2 linked regions of the Niabella yanshanensis genome follow. The protein of the gene in region 2 interacts with the protein of the main gene of each other region in a pairwise test. Links are inferred from orthologs where the notes say so. Each region holds a gene or a part of one and is shown on either strand. Other genes may lie near its edges.

Evidence for each region.
Region 1: the proteins of pepT (region 2) and tpiA interact in binary tests that used the Escherichia coli proteins (3 or more experiments, as listed by UniProt). The link is inferred for Niabella yanshanensis from one-to-one orthologs.

The regions. Positions count from the first base shown.
Region 1 is NZ_CP139960.1:4,845,154-4,853,353, reverse strand. The notes cover bases 5,260-8,200. They hold tpiA (triose-phosphate isomerase), read right to left. Parts: upstream 7,141-8,200; coding sequence 6,379-7,140; downstream 5,260-6,378. Other genes in these bases: U0035_RS20170 (putative sugar nucleotidyl transferase), read right to left, coding at 7,156-8,200; U0035_RS20180 (TIM barrel protein), read left to right, coding at 5,369-6,238; U0035_RS20185 (hydroxypyruvate isomerase family protein), read left to right, coding at 5,260-5,267. In the rest of the region: pyrG (CTP synthase), read left to right, coding at 24-1,667; U0035_RS20195 (MFS transporter), read left to right, coding at 1,832-3,106; U0035_RS20190 (nucleoside permease), read left to right, coding at 3,164-4,393; more of U0035_RS20185, read left to right, coding at 4,386-5,259. UniProt on the Escherichia coli protein: Involved in the gluconeogenesis. Catalyzes stereospecifically the conversion of dihydroxyacetone phosphate (DHAP) to D-glyceraldehyde-3-phosphate (G3P).
Region 2 is NZ_CP139960.1:198,493-206,560, reverse strand. Bases 3,248-6,056 are described here. They hold pepT (peptidase T), read right to left. Parts: upstream 5,381-6,056; coding sequence 4,115-5,380; downstream 3,248-4,114. Other genes in these bases: U0035_RS00725 (FKBP-type peptidyl-prolyl cis-trans isomerase), read right to left, coding at 5,530-5,985; U0035_RS00735 (SPFH domain-containing protein), read right to left, coding at 3,248-4,011. Outside these bases: U0035_RS00750 (sulfatase family protein), read right to left, coding at 1-727; U0035_RS00745 (endonuclease/exonuclease/phosphatase family protein), read left to right, coding at 795-1,655; more of U0035_RS00735, read right to left, coding at 3,052-3,247; fmt (methionyl-tRNA formyltransferase), read left to right, coding at 6,167-7,105; U0035_RS00715 (ATP-binding protein), read left to right, coding at 7,253-8,068. UniProt on the Escherichia coli protein: Cleaves the N-terminal amino acid of tripeptides.

The sequences.
Region 1 (8,200 bases), 4.6 Mb from region 2 along the record:
TTATTGAGCGTAAACAACTTTTTATGGCCAAGTATATTTTTGTTACGGGCGGCGTAACATCTTCTTTAGGTAAGGGAATTATTGCAGCCTCTTTAGCCAAGCTGTTGCAGGCAAGAGGTTTCAGGGTTACCATCCAGAAGTTTGATCCATATATTAATATAGATCCCGGCACCCTTAATCCTTACGAGCATGGCGAGTGCTATGTTACCGAAGATGGCGCCGAAACAGACCTGGACCTTGGTCACTATGAGCGTTTTTTGAATATTTTCACCTCGCAGGCCAATAACGTAACCACGGGCCGTATTTATCAAACCGTTATTAATAAGGAAAGAGAAGGCGCTTACCTGGGTAAAACCGTGCAGGTGGTACCGCATATTACCAATGAGATCAAGCGCCGGATGATGGAGCTGGGCACTACGGGGGAGTATGATATTGTGATTACCGAGATCGGGGGTACTATCGGCGACATTGAGAGTCTGCCATTTGTGGAAGCTATCCGCCAGTTGCAATGGGAGCTGCCCGAAGAAGATACGGTTGTGATACACCTGACTTATATCCCCTACCTGAAAGCAGCAAAGGAATTAAAAACCAAGCCTACCCAGCATAGCGTAAGAATGTTAAGCCAGGAAGGTGTGAGCCCGGATATTATTGTGTGCAGGACAGAAAAGCCATTAACTCCTGAGCTAAAAAGAAAGATAGCCCTGTTCTGTAATGTAAAGCAGGAAGCTGTGATCGAAGCAACGGATCAGTCAACAATCTACGAAGTTCCGTTGGCCATGTTGCGTGAAAAACTGGACCTGACCTGTTTGAAAAAAATGAACATGGCAGATTACCCCGAACCCGAACTTTCCAAATGGCGCACTTTCCTGGATAAATTAAAGTATCCCAAAACAGTTGTACGTATTGGCCTGATTGGTAAGTATCTTGAGCTTCAGGATGCCTACAAATCTATTCTGGAAGCGTTTGTACATGCGGGCGCCGTAAACGAATGCCAGGTGCAGATCGTAAATGTACACAGCGAGTATATTACCGATGAGAATGTAGAAGAAAAACTGGCGGGCCTGGAAGGACTACTGGTAGCTCCCGGCTTTGGACTAAGAGGGATTGAGGGAAAAATTACTGCGGTAAAATATGCCCGTGAAAATGGCCTGCCTTTCTTCGGAATCTGTTTAGGCATGCAAATGGCGGCTATTGAATTTGCCAGAAATGTATTAGGTCTGAAAGAAGCTAATTCTACTGAAATGGATGAAAATGCTTCAGAGCCCGTTATCGCATTAATGGAAGAGCAAAAAGAAGTAACCGAAAAAGGCGGTACCATGCGATTAGGTTCTTATGCCTGCTCGGTAAAACCTGGCAGCCTCGCACATACTATTTATGGCGCTGAAAACATTACAGAAAGGCACCGGCATCGCTGGGAATTTAATAACAAATACCTGGATGCATTTGAGAACGCAGGTATGGTGGCCAGCGGTAAAAACCCCGATAGCGGGCTGGTAGAAGTAATCGAACTGCCTACACATCCTTTCTTCATAGGAGTGCAATACCACCCCGAATTAAAAAGTACGGTAGAGAACCCCCAACCCATTTTTGTACATTTTGTAAAGGCTGCTATGGCTTATAGCTCGGTTAATCCACAGGACCGTAAAGTGGAATTAGCTAAAATTTAATTTCCCTTTTCTCATATAATTATTATAAAGGCTCCTGCGGGAGCCTTTTGCTATATAATCACTTAATAAAAAGTCAGAACCCATATATTTGTTATAGATTAAATTGTACATTTAGCCATAAAATCGTTTTTCCCTTTACCGACAAAACTATAACGAAAGCAAGCATGAAAACAATTAACAGGTCCCAACTATTTACAGCAAGTTGCCTTGCATTATTGGTAACCTCTCTATCATTTGGCATACGGGCCGGTATTTTAAATAAACTGGGAGTAGACTTTGGGCTGGATAAGGGGGAACTGGGTACCATTGCCGCCACAGCATTCTGGGGATTTCCTCTTGCTGTCATAATCGGCGGGCTGATTGTTGATGTGCTGGGTATGAAAAAGCTGTTAGTTTTTGCTTTTTTATTTCATTTAATTGGTATCCTGCTCACCATTTTCGCCGGCAAATTCGGTAACCCCTTCTGGTCGCTGTTTTTTTCAACCCTGCTGATAGGTATTGCTAACGGAACGGTAGAAGCGGCCTGTAATCCGTTGGTTACAGCCCTTTTCCCCGAAAACAAAACAACCAAACTCAATCATTTCCATTTGTGGTTTCCCGGGGGCATCGTGCTGGGCACACTTATCGTCTACTTCTTCGATAAAATTGCATTGGGCTGGCAGATTCAGGTAGCTATAATGATTATCCCGGCACTTATTTATGGCTTTTTATTCGCAAAGCAGGATTTCCCTGTTACGGAAAGAGTTGCCAATGGTATCTCTACCGGTGAAATGTATAAATCGCTTGCCAATCCACTCTTTCTATTTATGATCATTTGCATGTTTGGTACTGCAATTACAGAGTTATTTACCGGCCAATGGATTGATGTTTTGCTCAGAAATGTAACGGATAATGCATTATTGGTGCTAACGGTATCCACCGGTGTAATGGTAATAGGGCGGGCTTTTGCGGGGCCTATTGTAGAAAAACTGGCGCCACAGGGAGTATTGTTAATGTCTGCAATACTGGCTACCCTGGGTTTATATCTTTTGGGTAACACCAGCGGTAATATGATTTTCGCAGGGGCTTTGGTATTTGGTGCCGGTGTTTGTTATTTCTGGCCAACCATGTTGGGATTTGTAGCCGAATACCTTCCTAAAACCGGCGCTGTAGGATTGAACCTTATGGGAGGTGCCGGTATGTTCGCCGTATCTATTTATATGATGTTTATGGGCGGGGTTTATGATAAATATATTGCGGAGAAACTACCTCAGGGCGCCGACATGAAATTGTATAATTCGGCCGAAGCTACGGAAGAAATGAAAACTGCCCTGAATGAAGCGAATAAGGCAGCCGGACCCGAAATCATTAATACAACTTTAATAATTCCCGTAATTCTAATAGCGGCTTTTATAGGCCTTAACCTATATATGCGCAAAAGAAGACAACTGGCGTTGTAAAAAATAACCAGGCCCACTGGCCTGATCAAAGATTGATCAATTAAAAAAAACAGAGCAATGAAGTCCACAACACGAGCCCAACTCTCCGTAATGATGTTTCTCCAGTTCTTCATCTGGGGAGCCTGGTTTGTAACCTTAGGGACTTTTTTAGGTACCAATCTTCAAGCAAATGGGTTGGAAATTGCTAACGTATTTTCCACCCAATCATGGGGTGCTATCATTGCGCCTTTTATTATTGGCTTAATTGCAGACCGTTTTTTTAATGCCGAAAGAATTCTGGCAGTTTTGCATTTGGCGGGGGCGGTTCTGATGTATATGATGTTCAATGCAGAAAATGTTGCTGTATTTTATCCGTATGTATTTATATACATGGTGTTGTATATGCCCACCCTTGCCCTAGTAAACTCAGTCTCTTTCAGGCAAATGAAAAACCCCGAAAAGGAATTTTCATTTATAAGAGTATTTGGAACATTAGGCTGGATCATAGCTGGTCTTATCATCAGCTTGCTTGACTGGGATAACAGCAATGCGGAAACCGGTGCATTAAAAAACACATTTATGATGGCGGCTATTGCTTCCGCAGCATTAGGATTATTTAGCTTTACTTTACCGAAAACACCCCCTGTAAAAAATGCTGAAGGCAACAAATCATTTACTCAGATAATTGGATTAGATGCGTTGAGCTTATTAAAGGATAAAAATTTCCTGACATTTTTCATTGCATCAGTGTTAATATGTATTCCCCTGGCGTTTTATTATCAAAATGCCAATCCGTTTCTTACAGCTGTCGGCCTTGAAAATCCTACCGCAAAAATGGCAATCGGCCAGGGTTCCGAATTATTATTCCTTTTACTGATTCCATTCTTATTTAAACGATTTGGCTTTAAGAACACCATTTTGATAGGTATGTTAGCGTGGGCGGTAAGATATTTACTTTTTGCGTATGGCAATGCCGGCGAATTATCTTTTATGCTAATCATAGGTATTGCCTTACACGGTATTTGTTATGATTTCTTTTTTGTATCAGGACAAATTTATACAGATGCCAAAGCAGGCGAAAAATATAAAAGTTCTGCCCAAGGGTTGATAACACTGGCTACCTATGGCGTAGGTATGTTGATTGGCTTTTGGGTAGCGGGTTTCGTAACCGAACATTACAAAACTGCATCCCCGGCTGACAGCTTCTGGCAAAATGTGTGGCTGGTACCCGCTGGTATTGCCGCAGTGGTTTGCTTCCTGTTTTCGGTAATTTTCAGAAACGATAAAAAAACAGCTACTAATGCATAGCAGAAGAAACATGCTTAAAACATTAGCTGCCGGCTCTGTTGCCGCCAGCCTCTCTCCATTAACTACATTTGCGAACGAAGAAAAATCAATGTATAAGCTAAAAGGAAATATTAACCATAGTGTATGCCAGTGGACTTTTGGCAAAGTTCCCCTGGAAGAATTATGCGTAACCGTAAAGAAAATGGGACTTAACGCCATCGACCTGCTGGCACCCAAAGATTGGCCTGTTATTCAAAAGCACGGCATCACCTGCAGCATGTGTTATATACCGGGTAAAGTAAGCCTGGTAGATGGATTTGCCGGAACTGAATTTCATGCGGGGCTGATTAAGGACTACGAAGAAGGCATCCCCCTTGTAGCCAAAGCCGGTTATAAAAACCTGATCTGCTTCAGTGGTAACCGCCGGGGCATGGATGATGAAACAGGCTTGAAAAACTGCGTGGAAGGTTTAAAAAAGATACTGCCTCTTGCCGAGAAACATAAAGTAGTATTGGTAATGGAACTCCTGAATAGTAAGGTAGATCATAAGGATTATATGTGTGATCACACTGCCTGGGGCGTAGAGCTTTGCAAGCGGTTAGGTAGCGAAAATTTTAAGTTATTATACGACATTTACCATATGCAGGTAGATGAGGGCAATGTGATTGCGAATATAAAAGCCAATCACCAGTACATTGCTCATTATCATACAGCAGGCGTTCCGGGCCGCCATGAGCTGAACGATAAGCAGGAACTTTACTACCCTGCTATTATGAACGCCATCCTGGAAACAGGCTTCAAAGGTCACGTGGCGCAGGAGTTTATTCCAACCGGTAAAACAGACCAGGAACGTTTTAAAGCGTTGGAGCAGGCAGTGCAGATTTGTGATGTGTAGAGGAAAGATAGTCAATAGTGAATGGTGAATGGTCAATTGCTGGTTAACGGTAACTAAGCGAAAACATAGTATTAAGAAGGATTCTATTAAAACTTTGAAAAATGGATAGAAAAGATTTTTTAAAAATGAGCGGCGGCGCTGCACTGGGCATGGCGCTGGCCTCCTGTGGAGCAGGCGGTAAGTCTACAGGCAACCGTGGCACCATCAAAAACCTGGGTATACAATTATACTCGCTGCGCGACGACTTACCTAAAGACCCGAAAGGCGTATTAAAAAAGCTGGCTTCATTTGGCTATAAGGAAATTGAAAGTTACGAAGGCGCTAATGGTATGTTCTGGGGCATGTCTAATACCGACTTCAAAAAATATATGGACTCGCTGGGATTAACCATTGTAAGCAGCCATTGTGACCATAAAAAAGATTTTGAACGAAAAGCAGCCGAAGCGGGAGCTATTGGTATGAAATACCTGATTTGCCCGTGGCTGGGTAAACAACGCAGACTGGATGATTATAAAAAAGCAGCCGAAGATTTCAACAAAGCCGGAGAGATCTGCCAGAAAAACGGAATCCGCTTTGCCTATCATAACCACGACTACTCTTTCAGAGTACAGGATACTCAATATCCGCAGGACATTTTAATGAAGAATACTGATCCGGCACTGGTAGACTTTGAAATGGATATGTATTGGGTAGTTACTGCCGGTCAGGATCCCATAGAGTGGATGAAGAAGTATAAATGGAGATTCAAACTCTGCCATATCAAAGACCGCAAAAAAGACACTCCTTTCAAAGAAGGAGAACCGAACCAGAGCTGTATCGTAGGAAAGGGATCTATTGATTATAAACCCATATTGGCACAGGCCAAGAACCTGGGCATGCAGCGCTATATTTTGGAGCAGGAAGCTTACGAAAAAGCGCCATTGGATTGTGTGAAAGAAGGAGCTGCTTATTTAAATAACCTGGTGTTTTAATCGAACGTTATAAAAAGTAAATGAAAGCTGTCGCCATCTAAGCGACGGCTTTTTACTTTATAGGCGGTAAGAACATTATCAGAACTAAAAAAGCCAGGCTTGATGGCCTGGCTTCAGTATAGCTGGTGAAGTAAATTTACTTATTTAAGCGCTTTAATAATCTCAATAAAATCCAAAGCTACTAATGACGCACCTCCTACAAGGCCGCCATCCACATCAGGAGAAGCAAAGATTTCCTTTGCATTATTGGCTTTTACACTACCGCCATATAAGATAGATATTTCATTGGCTACGTCGGCACCATATTGTGCAGCCAGCACCGAACGAAGGTGTGCATGCATTTCCTGGGCCTGCTCGGTAGAAGCAGTTTTACCCGTGCCTATTGCCCAGATGGGTTCGTAAGCAATTACTACTTTTTGAACATCTTCAGCAGATAAATGGAATAAAGACTCCTTCAGTTGCGTTTCTACAAAACTGTTCTGGGTGTTCGCCTCCCTGATATCCAAAGACTCGCCACAGCAGAAAATCGGAGTCATATCTTTTTCCAGTAAAAGATTCACTTTCTCAGCCAATACCTGGTTCGTTTCACCAAAGTACTCTCTTCTTTCGCTATGACCTATAATGCAATGCTTGATATGGATGGAATCTAACATATCTACAGACACTTCACCGGTGTAAGCACCTGATTTTTTATTGCTGCAGTTTTGCGCTGCTATATAATAATTCTTTAAAGTAGTTGTTTTTTCCTTTGCCATGATCAGGTAAGGAAAAGGAACCGCGAAAATAACTTCATGGTTTTCTTTACTTCCCAGGTCGTTTTCTAAAATACCTGCCAGCAACTGTTGTCCTTCTGTATAAGTTAAATTCATTTTCCAGTTTGCTGCCGCAATTTGCTTTCTCATTTTTAAAAATTGTTTTTATCGTTTATTGTAAAGTTCTGTCAATATATTTTTTTGTGCGTCACTTAACACTCCTCCCTTTAACCGCATCCAGGCATCGGCATCTTTTAGCGCTTTATCCAGCTTGTATACACATTCCTCGTGCTTGAGTACACCTTCTTCTCTGTAGCGCCGGGGTAAACCGCCCGATCCTGATTCGAATCCCCAGCTAAAATTAGGAATTATTTTCGGAGTGAGTCCGTTTCCAAACACATGAGCGCTCACGCCCACCCATGTTCCTGTATTAATAGATGTATTAATGGCGGTGCGGCTAAAATCACCCATAAGTACCCCTCCTTTTTTCTGACCGGTCACAATAATAGCATCAGGTAACTGATAGTCAACATTGCCGATATTATTCTTCATATTGCTGCTACTGGTGCCTGCGCCGAAATTACACCACTCCCCTATCACCGAATCGCCGATATAGCCATCATGTCCTTTATTCGAGTTGGCGAAGAATACCGTATTCTTCACCTCCCCGCCTATTACACAACCCGGACCAATAGTAGTTGCCCCATAAATAGCCGCCCCCATTTTCACTACTGCATGCGCTCCAATATAGATAGGCCCGCGTAAGCAAACTCCTTCCATCACCTGTGCGTTTTTAGCTATAAAAATAGGACCTTCCTCCGCATTGAGTATAGCATGCCTTACAACGGCGCCTTTTTCGATGAAAATATTTTCGGGGGCTATTAACCTGTTGGAGGGATCAACCGGTTGAAGAACGCAGTTTTGCTTCAATACCTCATAATCATACAATAATGCCTCCTTGTTAAACAGGTTGATTTGTGTAACAGTCTCAAGCAGTTTAAAATCTGATGGTTCCAGGCTGGCTATGGGCCGAAGGCTCTCCAGATCTGCTGATTGCATTATACAGCCCGCCAGCATTTTATTATCCTCCGCAATAACAGACTGGCCGGGCCGCAGCATCTTTATCTGTTCAACCAGTTCTTTACAGGGCAATAGATTGGCAGCTATAATATACTTGACAACACCATTGGCAATTGCTTCTAAAGAGACT
Region 2 (8,068 bases):
GGATATCGAGTTCCCGGGATATAGAGATCTGTTGGCGCTGTAAAGCGATGCGGTCTTTATAGTCGTCGCTGAAATTAGCCGGGAGCTCAAAAGTCTTGTCGCTAAACCTGTCCAGATAGCGGAGGGGCGGCATCCAGTTGCGATGTGGCGCTTTATGAAAAAGCAGCAGGCAGAAGGGGGATTTCCTGTTTTGCTCTATCCAATCCAAAGATAGATCTGTGATTACATCTGAGACATATCCTTTATAAGTGGTGTCTTTTCCCATCTTGATAAAGCCCGGATTATAATAATGTCCCTGATCCGGCAAAACGTTCCAGTAATCAAAACCGGTAGGCTCAGACCATAAGTGCCACTTTCCAATAACCGCAGTACGATAACCCGCCGCCTGCAATATTTTGGGAAAGGTTTGCTGGGAACTATCAAAAAAGGTTCCGTTATCTACCAGTCCATTCTGGTGCGAATACTTACCCGTGATAATTACCGCCCTGCTGGGACTACAGACTGAATTGGTTACATAGGCCCGGTCCATAATGGCTCCCTGCCGGCCAATCCGGTCGATATTGGGTGTGCTTAACCATTTGCTGTTGTACGCGCTGATGGCCTGGTAAGCATGGTCATCGGAAACGATCAAAATGATATTAGGCCGCTTGGTGGATTGGGCAACCAGGTCGTTTGCATTTAGCATGCAGGAGATCCACCCCAGGATAAAGATGAAAAGTAACTTCATATCTTTACTCATTTCGTTATGAGAGTAAATGTACATACATTTGCACATATATTCAAATGTAAACGTTATGAGACGCTTCTACTTTCTTTTCTGTCTGTTTCTGTCCGCTCTTAGTACCCAGGGACAAGACCTTCATGTGATGTCATTTAATATTCGTTATCATAATGCTGGCGACAGTCTGAATGCATGGCCATTTCGGAAAGAAAAAGTGGTATCCCAGATCTTATATCACGAAGTGCATATATTAGGAGTACAGGAAGCATTGCATGACCAGATGGAGGACCTGCGAAAGGAGCTGCCTACCTATAAGGGCATTGGTACAGGCCGGGATGGCGGACAAAAAGCGGAGTACTCCGCCCTGTTTTACGATACTACCAGGCTCGAACTTATCTCCTCCAATACCATCTGGTTATCTTCAACACCCTATGTGGTCGCCAGTAAAGGCTGGGATGCAGCACTTACCAGGGTTTTAACCTGGGGACAGTTCCGGGACAGGGCAAACAAGCGTGTTTTCTATGCATTTAATACGCACTTCGACCATGTGGGACAGTTAGCTCGCCGTGAAAGCGCTCATCTCGTGCTAAAAACGATTCAGGAAATTGCAGCCGGACAGCCTGCTATTCTGACAGGAGATTTTAATGCCCATCCTCATGATGAACCCATTCAGATACTTACCCGTAAGAGCCACCCGCAACACCTTATCAATAGCCAGGATATCTCAGCAACGCCCCATTACGGTCCTATGGGTACCTTCAACGGCTTCACTAACAAGGAGCTCGCCGATACACCGATCGACTTTATATTCCTGAAAGGCCGATGGAAAGTCAGCCGCCATGCGACCCTCTCTCCCACCTGGCAAGGCCGCTTTGCTTCGGATCATTTTGCGGTGCTAGCGACTTTGGAGGCACCTCAGGCACCTGACCAGTGAATTCAGAAATTAGGAGCCAACTAAAAGTGACCTAAGCTTCGAAAAGTTGCTTACATCAGCGTTGAAATGGATACCAATTAAAAAAGGTATAACCGCTGTAGTTATTGCAAATTCAAAGTTTCGAATATGGTTGAAACAAGTTGTTATAAATGTCATGCTAAAAATATTTAATCCGTCATATGAATTGTCAAAATGTTTATTCGTTTTATATTTACCTGTACTGGCTCCAATCTATGCGGCTTATTAAATAAAAGGAAAACACTACGTTGATTATAACAAGTATTACTACTCCAAGAACAATCCAACCGCCTATTTTATTTTTTCGTTTGGGTAATTGTTCAAATTCTTTTACATACTCCTTCCATTTATCTGTATGGGCAAAGGCCAAGTAGTTAATTAGAAAAATTATAATGCCCGATATAATTACTAGAGGATGCTTAATATCTATATGAAAATACCGGTTATAAAATATTTTATAATAGAAGCGACTAGCCAAACTTCCGCAACAGCTATCGTAACAGCAGCTTTCCAATCGCTCCAGAACTTTGGGTCGGAAGCTAATTCCCAAAATTTGTACAGCTTATAGAACAAATAGTAGTAAGCACTGAAGTCCTCCCATATTTAGTAGCAGCCTAAACTAGAAAATTGGCATTGATGGTCGCTGCCCTTTGCCTCTTCCAAGGTCGAAGTAATAAAGATATTATCGCCCTTTTCATTTAATCTTTTCCCGATATTCATAGCCACATTATTTTAAAGGTGATAAAATAGGGTTGAACAATCGCTATGCCTAAAAAGGCAACTCGAAATAATTTTCGCTTAAAACGAAAGAGACTGAAAACAAGCGAGCAAAAGATTTTTTTTGCTTTGCATGAATCGTTCTGGCAGAGCTGCCAGCCTGACGCGTGTAGGTGTCAGTCTGGTGTTGTAAGCCACCGTAACACCAGAACAGCATTTAGCCTTCGATAATTTTGAGCACGATTGCCGGGTTTTGATAAAAGCAGTGAGCCGTGCTTGCGTGTAGGATGAATGTAAAAAACACACTATCTGTGCCTGGAGTGCTGGTTCGAATCCCGTAAAAGTCATGTGTCATTAATAGTGGTAACAAGCGTAAAAAAGCGACACTTTTTGACACACGACAAAACAAAAGAGGTTGCAAGTCAATACTTACAACCTCTTTTCGTGCCCGGGACTGGATTCGAACCAGCACATCCTTTCGGACGCCGCCACCTGAAGACGGTGCGTCTACCAATTTCGCCACCCGGGCATTTCCTTGGGTGACTTCAAACAACAGAAATTAATAATATCCTGCGTCTACCTCCCGAATTATCGGGATCGCCACCCGGGCAGCCTGTTTTGGGGTGGCAAAGCTAATGAAAATTTGAATACAAAATACAAATTATACCCCCTGAATTTTGGGTTTATTAAAATCTTCATCTGTACCTGCCGGTCTCATCATCAATGCCTGAAACTGCTTCATACTTTTTTCCATCCCTTCAGTACTGCCATCCAGGAAGATCACATTACCCTTACCGTATTCTGCAAAGTTTTTGATCGCCTCCGTCCACATACTAAATAAAATAAAATTAGTATCCAAATTAGCCTGCCTTAACTCCGTAGCCGCAGAAGACATCCCCTTTGCCACTTCCTCGCGAAAAAGCGCAATACCCTGACCTCTTAATTTAGCCGCTTCACGTTCTGCCTCGGCACTGATCTTAATGGCGTTACCCTCCGCCTCCGCCGACTTGGTCTTTGTGATCAATAAAGCCTGGCCCTCATTTTCCGCAGCAGCTTTCAGGTTATTACTGGCCACCACTTTGCTCATCGAGTCAAGGATCATCTTATCAAAAGTAATATCATTGATCTGCAGATCCTGCAGGTGAAAACCCCACTCCTCCAACGTTTGGTCAATTTCAACTTTTACATATTGCACAATTTCTCTGCGGAGACCTAACACTTCTGCCTGCTTTTTAGTTGCCACAAAAGAACGTACATTACCTTCAATGGTTTTAATCAATGCCTGCATCAGGTCGCGATCGCTGATAAATTTAAAAGCTACTTTCTTGATCGTATCCTCGTCTTCATTCTGTACAGCATATAGTAACATCGCCTTAAAATATACATTGGCCTGATCCTGTGTTACTGCCTGAAATTCTAATTCTACAGAGCGGTTTTGTGTAGATACTCTTTTAAAGAGCTGCTCTATTAATGGAATTTTAAAACGCAAACCCGGGCGGGCTATACGCTGGTATTTGCCAAACATGGTAATAACGCCTATATACCCCTGGTTAATCGTAAACAGGCCGCTAAATACAATGATGAGTAAAACAACCACCCACCAGTAACTTAAAAATTCCATAGTGTTTATTTTTTATAAAAATAGAGATAAATAAATGAATCGGGCAATCACCGGTTTACAACCAGCGGCACCAGCAATCCAGCTGATGATACGTTAGCAGTATTTAAACCACCGGCAAAAGCTCGCCCTTTTCTTCCCATACCTGTACCAGGTTAACCAATACTTCAACCGACTTCTGCATATCCTGCACACTTACATATTCCTGTTTGCTATGGAAAGCCATTTCGCCGGTAAAAATATCCGGGCAAGGCAAGCCCATAAATGACAAACGGGATCCGTCAGTACCACCGCGGGCACTATCCTGCCTGAAATCAACCTCACTGCGCTTCATAGCCTCCTTCACATACTCGCCGATCTGGGGATAGTCTTTCAGCACATCTTTCATATTGCGGTACTGCTCCCTGCTTTCAAAAGTATAGGTAGAGCCGTCATACCTGCCGGTAGCTTGTTTGGCAAACTGCTCTAGTCTCTTTTCGTGAAGCTTCAGCATAGAAGTATCGAAATCGCGGATGATAAATTGAACGACTGCTTTCTCTACGGTACCTTCCATTTGCACGGGGTGCACAAAACCTTCCCTTTCTTCAGTATTCTCCGGGCTAAAAGAATCTTTAGGTAACAAATCCAAAAAAGTACCGGCCACCTTCATTGCGTTCACCAGTTTGCCTTTTGCATAACCCGGATGAGCGCTGATCCCAAAAAACGTTACGGTAACGCCATTAGCACTAAAGGTCTCATCGGTGTATGTCCCGCGTTTACCGCCGTCAAGCGTATAGCCAAAATCGGCGCCCAGCTTTTTCAGATCTACTTCCTCTACACCACGCCCCACTTCCTCATCGGGCGTAAACAATATTTTGATATCGCCATGTTTTACTTCAGGATGTGTAACCAGGTAATTAGCCAGGTCCATAATAATGGCCACCCCCGCTTTATCATCAGCTCCTAATAAAGTAGTTCCGGATGCAGTGATGATATCATCGCCGATACGCTTTTTCAGATACGAATGCTGCCTGATAGAGATCACCTGCGACGGATCATCGGGCAACACAATATCTTTCCCGTCAAAGTTTTTATGAACAATGGGCTTAACACCCGTACCGGAACAATCAGGCGCCGTATCAACATGACTGCAAAAGCAAATCACCGGGACTTTTTTATCCGTATTGCCTGGTATGGTCGCATATACATAACCATGCTCATCCAGTTGCGCATCAGCCACGCCCATCTGCTGCAGTTCATTCACCAGAATACGGCTTAAATCCTTTTGTTTTTCTGTTGAAGGAAAGCGGTCGGCATTGGGATCGCTTTGCGTATCTACGGTAACGTATTTCAGAAAACGGCTCGCAACACTAAAGTCATAATCACTGATCATTCAATAATATTTTATCGGTTATGGGTACTTTCCAGGGTCTTTGCAAATTTAAGGGTTGCATGCTAAAGAAACCAATAAATCCAACCATAAAAAAACCCCAAAGTATCGTCAAATATACCTTGGGGATTTTATATATACAATACTACGAATTAGGGAGTTATAATTAAAGGAGCTTTCCCTTCAATGCCTACTAATTCAAGGTCAAAAATCAAATCTTTACCGGCCAACGGATGGTTACCATCGAGTGTCACCGCGTCGTCTTTAATCTCCGTAACTACCACCTGGAACTGCTGGCCACTTGGGTCACTCATCACTAGTGGCATCCCTACCTCCAACTGCATATCTTCAGGAAAACGATCCTTCGGCATATCGATTAACATCTCGTCGTTTTTGGGACCGTATGCTTCTTCCACGGGTATATTAATGGTCTTCTTTTCACCCACCTCCATACCGGTAACACCATCATCAAAACCTTTGATCACCATGCCACTACCTACTTCAAACTCAAGCGGTTCACGACCTTCAGAGCTATCAAATGTTTCACCTGTAGTCAACTTACCGTGATAATGCACTTTTACTTTATCACCTTTTTTTACTTGTTGCATTGTTTTCTTGTTTGTTGTTTATATGTCAGCTTTCAATTATTGGCCGGGGGCGTCACACAGTTGAACAGCAGTGCAATACCCAACACGAAATATATCAAAAGCTGTCTTCTCTGCAATCGAAGGTAGGCCTTTTTAATTTGCCGCCTGTTTTTTATCAAAAAAGCATACGATATTCGCGCCCATGAATGAGGATCAGTACAGAAAATTACGTATCATTTATATGGGTACGCCTGAATTTGCAGTAACCAGCCTGAACGTCCTTGTGGAAGCAGGTTGCAATGTTGTTGCAGTCATTACAGCTCCCGACAAACCTGCGGGCCGGGGTATGGAATTACAGCAAAGCGCGGTGAAAAAATACGCCGTTAGCAAAAACCTGCCCGTTCTTCAGCCAGAAAAGCTAAAAAATCCTGCCTTTTTAGAGAAATTAAAAGCATTAAAGGCCGACCTGCAGATCTGTGTGGCATTTCGCATGTTACCTGAAGCAGTTTGGAATATGCCTCCCATGGGCACCATCAACCTCCATGGCTCCCTGCTACCTCAATACCGCGGCGCCGCGCCTATTAACTGGGCCGTAATCAATGGGGAAAAAGAAACCGGCGTTACCACTTTCAAGCTCCAACACGAAATAGACACCGGCGATATATTATTGCAGGAAAGTTTTCCCATTAAAGAAACAGATACCGCAGGTACCATACACGACCTCATGATGCATGTTGGGGCTGGGCTACTGCTGAAAACGGTTAAAGGCCTGGCGGATGGCAGCCTCCGGGAAATGCCGCAGCTACTGTCCACTGATCAAACGCTGCGCCATGCACCTAAGATCTTTACTGAAACCTGTGAGATTAACACGACACGAAAGACTGAAGAAATATATAATTTGATACGCGGGCTTTCTCCCTACCCTGCTGCCTTTACATTTTTAAAAGAAAAAAAACTAAAAATCTATCGTGCTGAAAAGTTGCCTGTTGTGCCCGGCGTAGCTGCAGGTGAATTTACTACAGACGGGAAAACTTATTTACACCTTGCCTGCTCCGATGGATCGCTGAACCTGCTCGAAATACAACTGGAGGGCAAAAAAAGAATGCTTATAGAAGATTTCTTACGCGGCTACCGGTTCTAACTTAATTTGGTTGGCCTTTTACAGTACTATCTTTTTAAATCTTTTGAAGCCTTTTTTGTAAAAATGGAATCTTACTCCATTTTTACATATTTTTGCAAAAATGGAATCTTACTCCATTTTTACATATTTTTGCAAAAATGGAATTTAATGATTGAAAGAGCAATTTTACAATCAGCTAAAGAATCTCTAAACCAGTTCAGGGCCCTGTGTGTTACCGGACCCAGGCAAAGCGGCAAGACCACATTAAGCCGGCTTTTATGCCCCGACAAAGCTTATTTCAACTTCGAAAGTCCGGCTACCGAACATCAAGTTCTGAAGAATATTGAAAATTTTTTGAACCAAAACAAAAGGGGCGCCATACTTGATGAAGTACAACGCGTACCTGAACTACTTCGCTACCTGCAGACAGTTCTTGATAAAAGCACTAAACGGGGCCAGTTCATTTTAACCGGTTCTAATAATTTCCTGTTACAGGAACAGATATCTCAATCACTTGCCGGTCGCGCGGGCTATATCTCATTGCTGCCCTTAAGCTATGCCGAGTTAAAAGATGCCCAACTGGCCGAAGATAATTTCTTAAAACATATCCTTAACGGCGGATACCCGGAAATATGGCAGGAAAAGCTGAAACCCGAAATATGGATGAATAGCTATATACAAACTTATGTACAGCGCGACGTTCGCCTACTGAAAAACATTAATAACCTGGCGGCCTTTAACCGGTTTTTATTTTTATGTGCTAATTACGCCGGCCAGATATTGAACAGGGAAGAACTGGCTAAACAGGTGGGGGTAGACACCAAAACGATACTGTCCTGGCTCGGCGTGTTGGAAAGCAGTTACGTTATCTTTTTACTGCAACCCTGGTATAATAATTTAAATAAGCGCATATTAAAAAGCCCAAAACTCTACTTTCATGATACGGGATTATTATGCCGTTTACTGGGCATACCCAATATAACC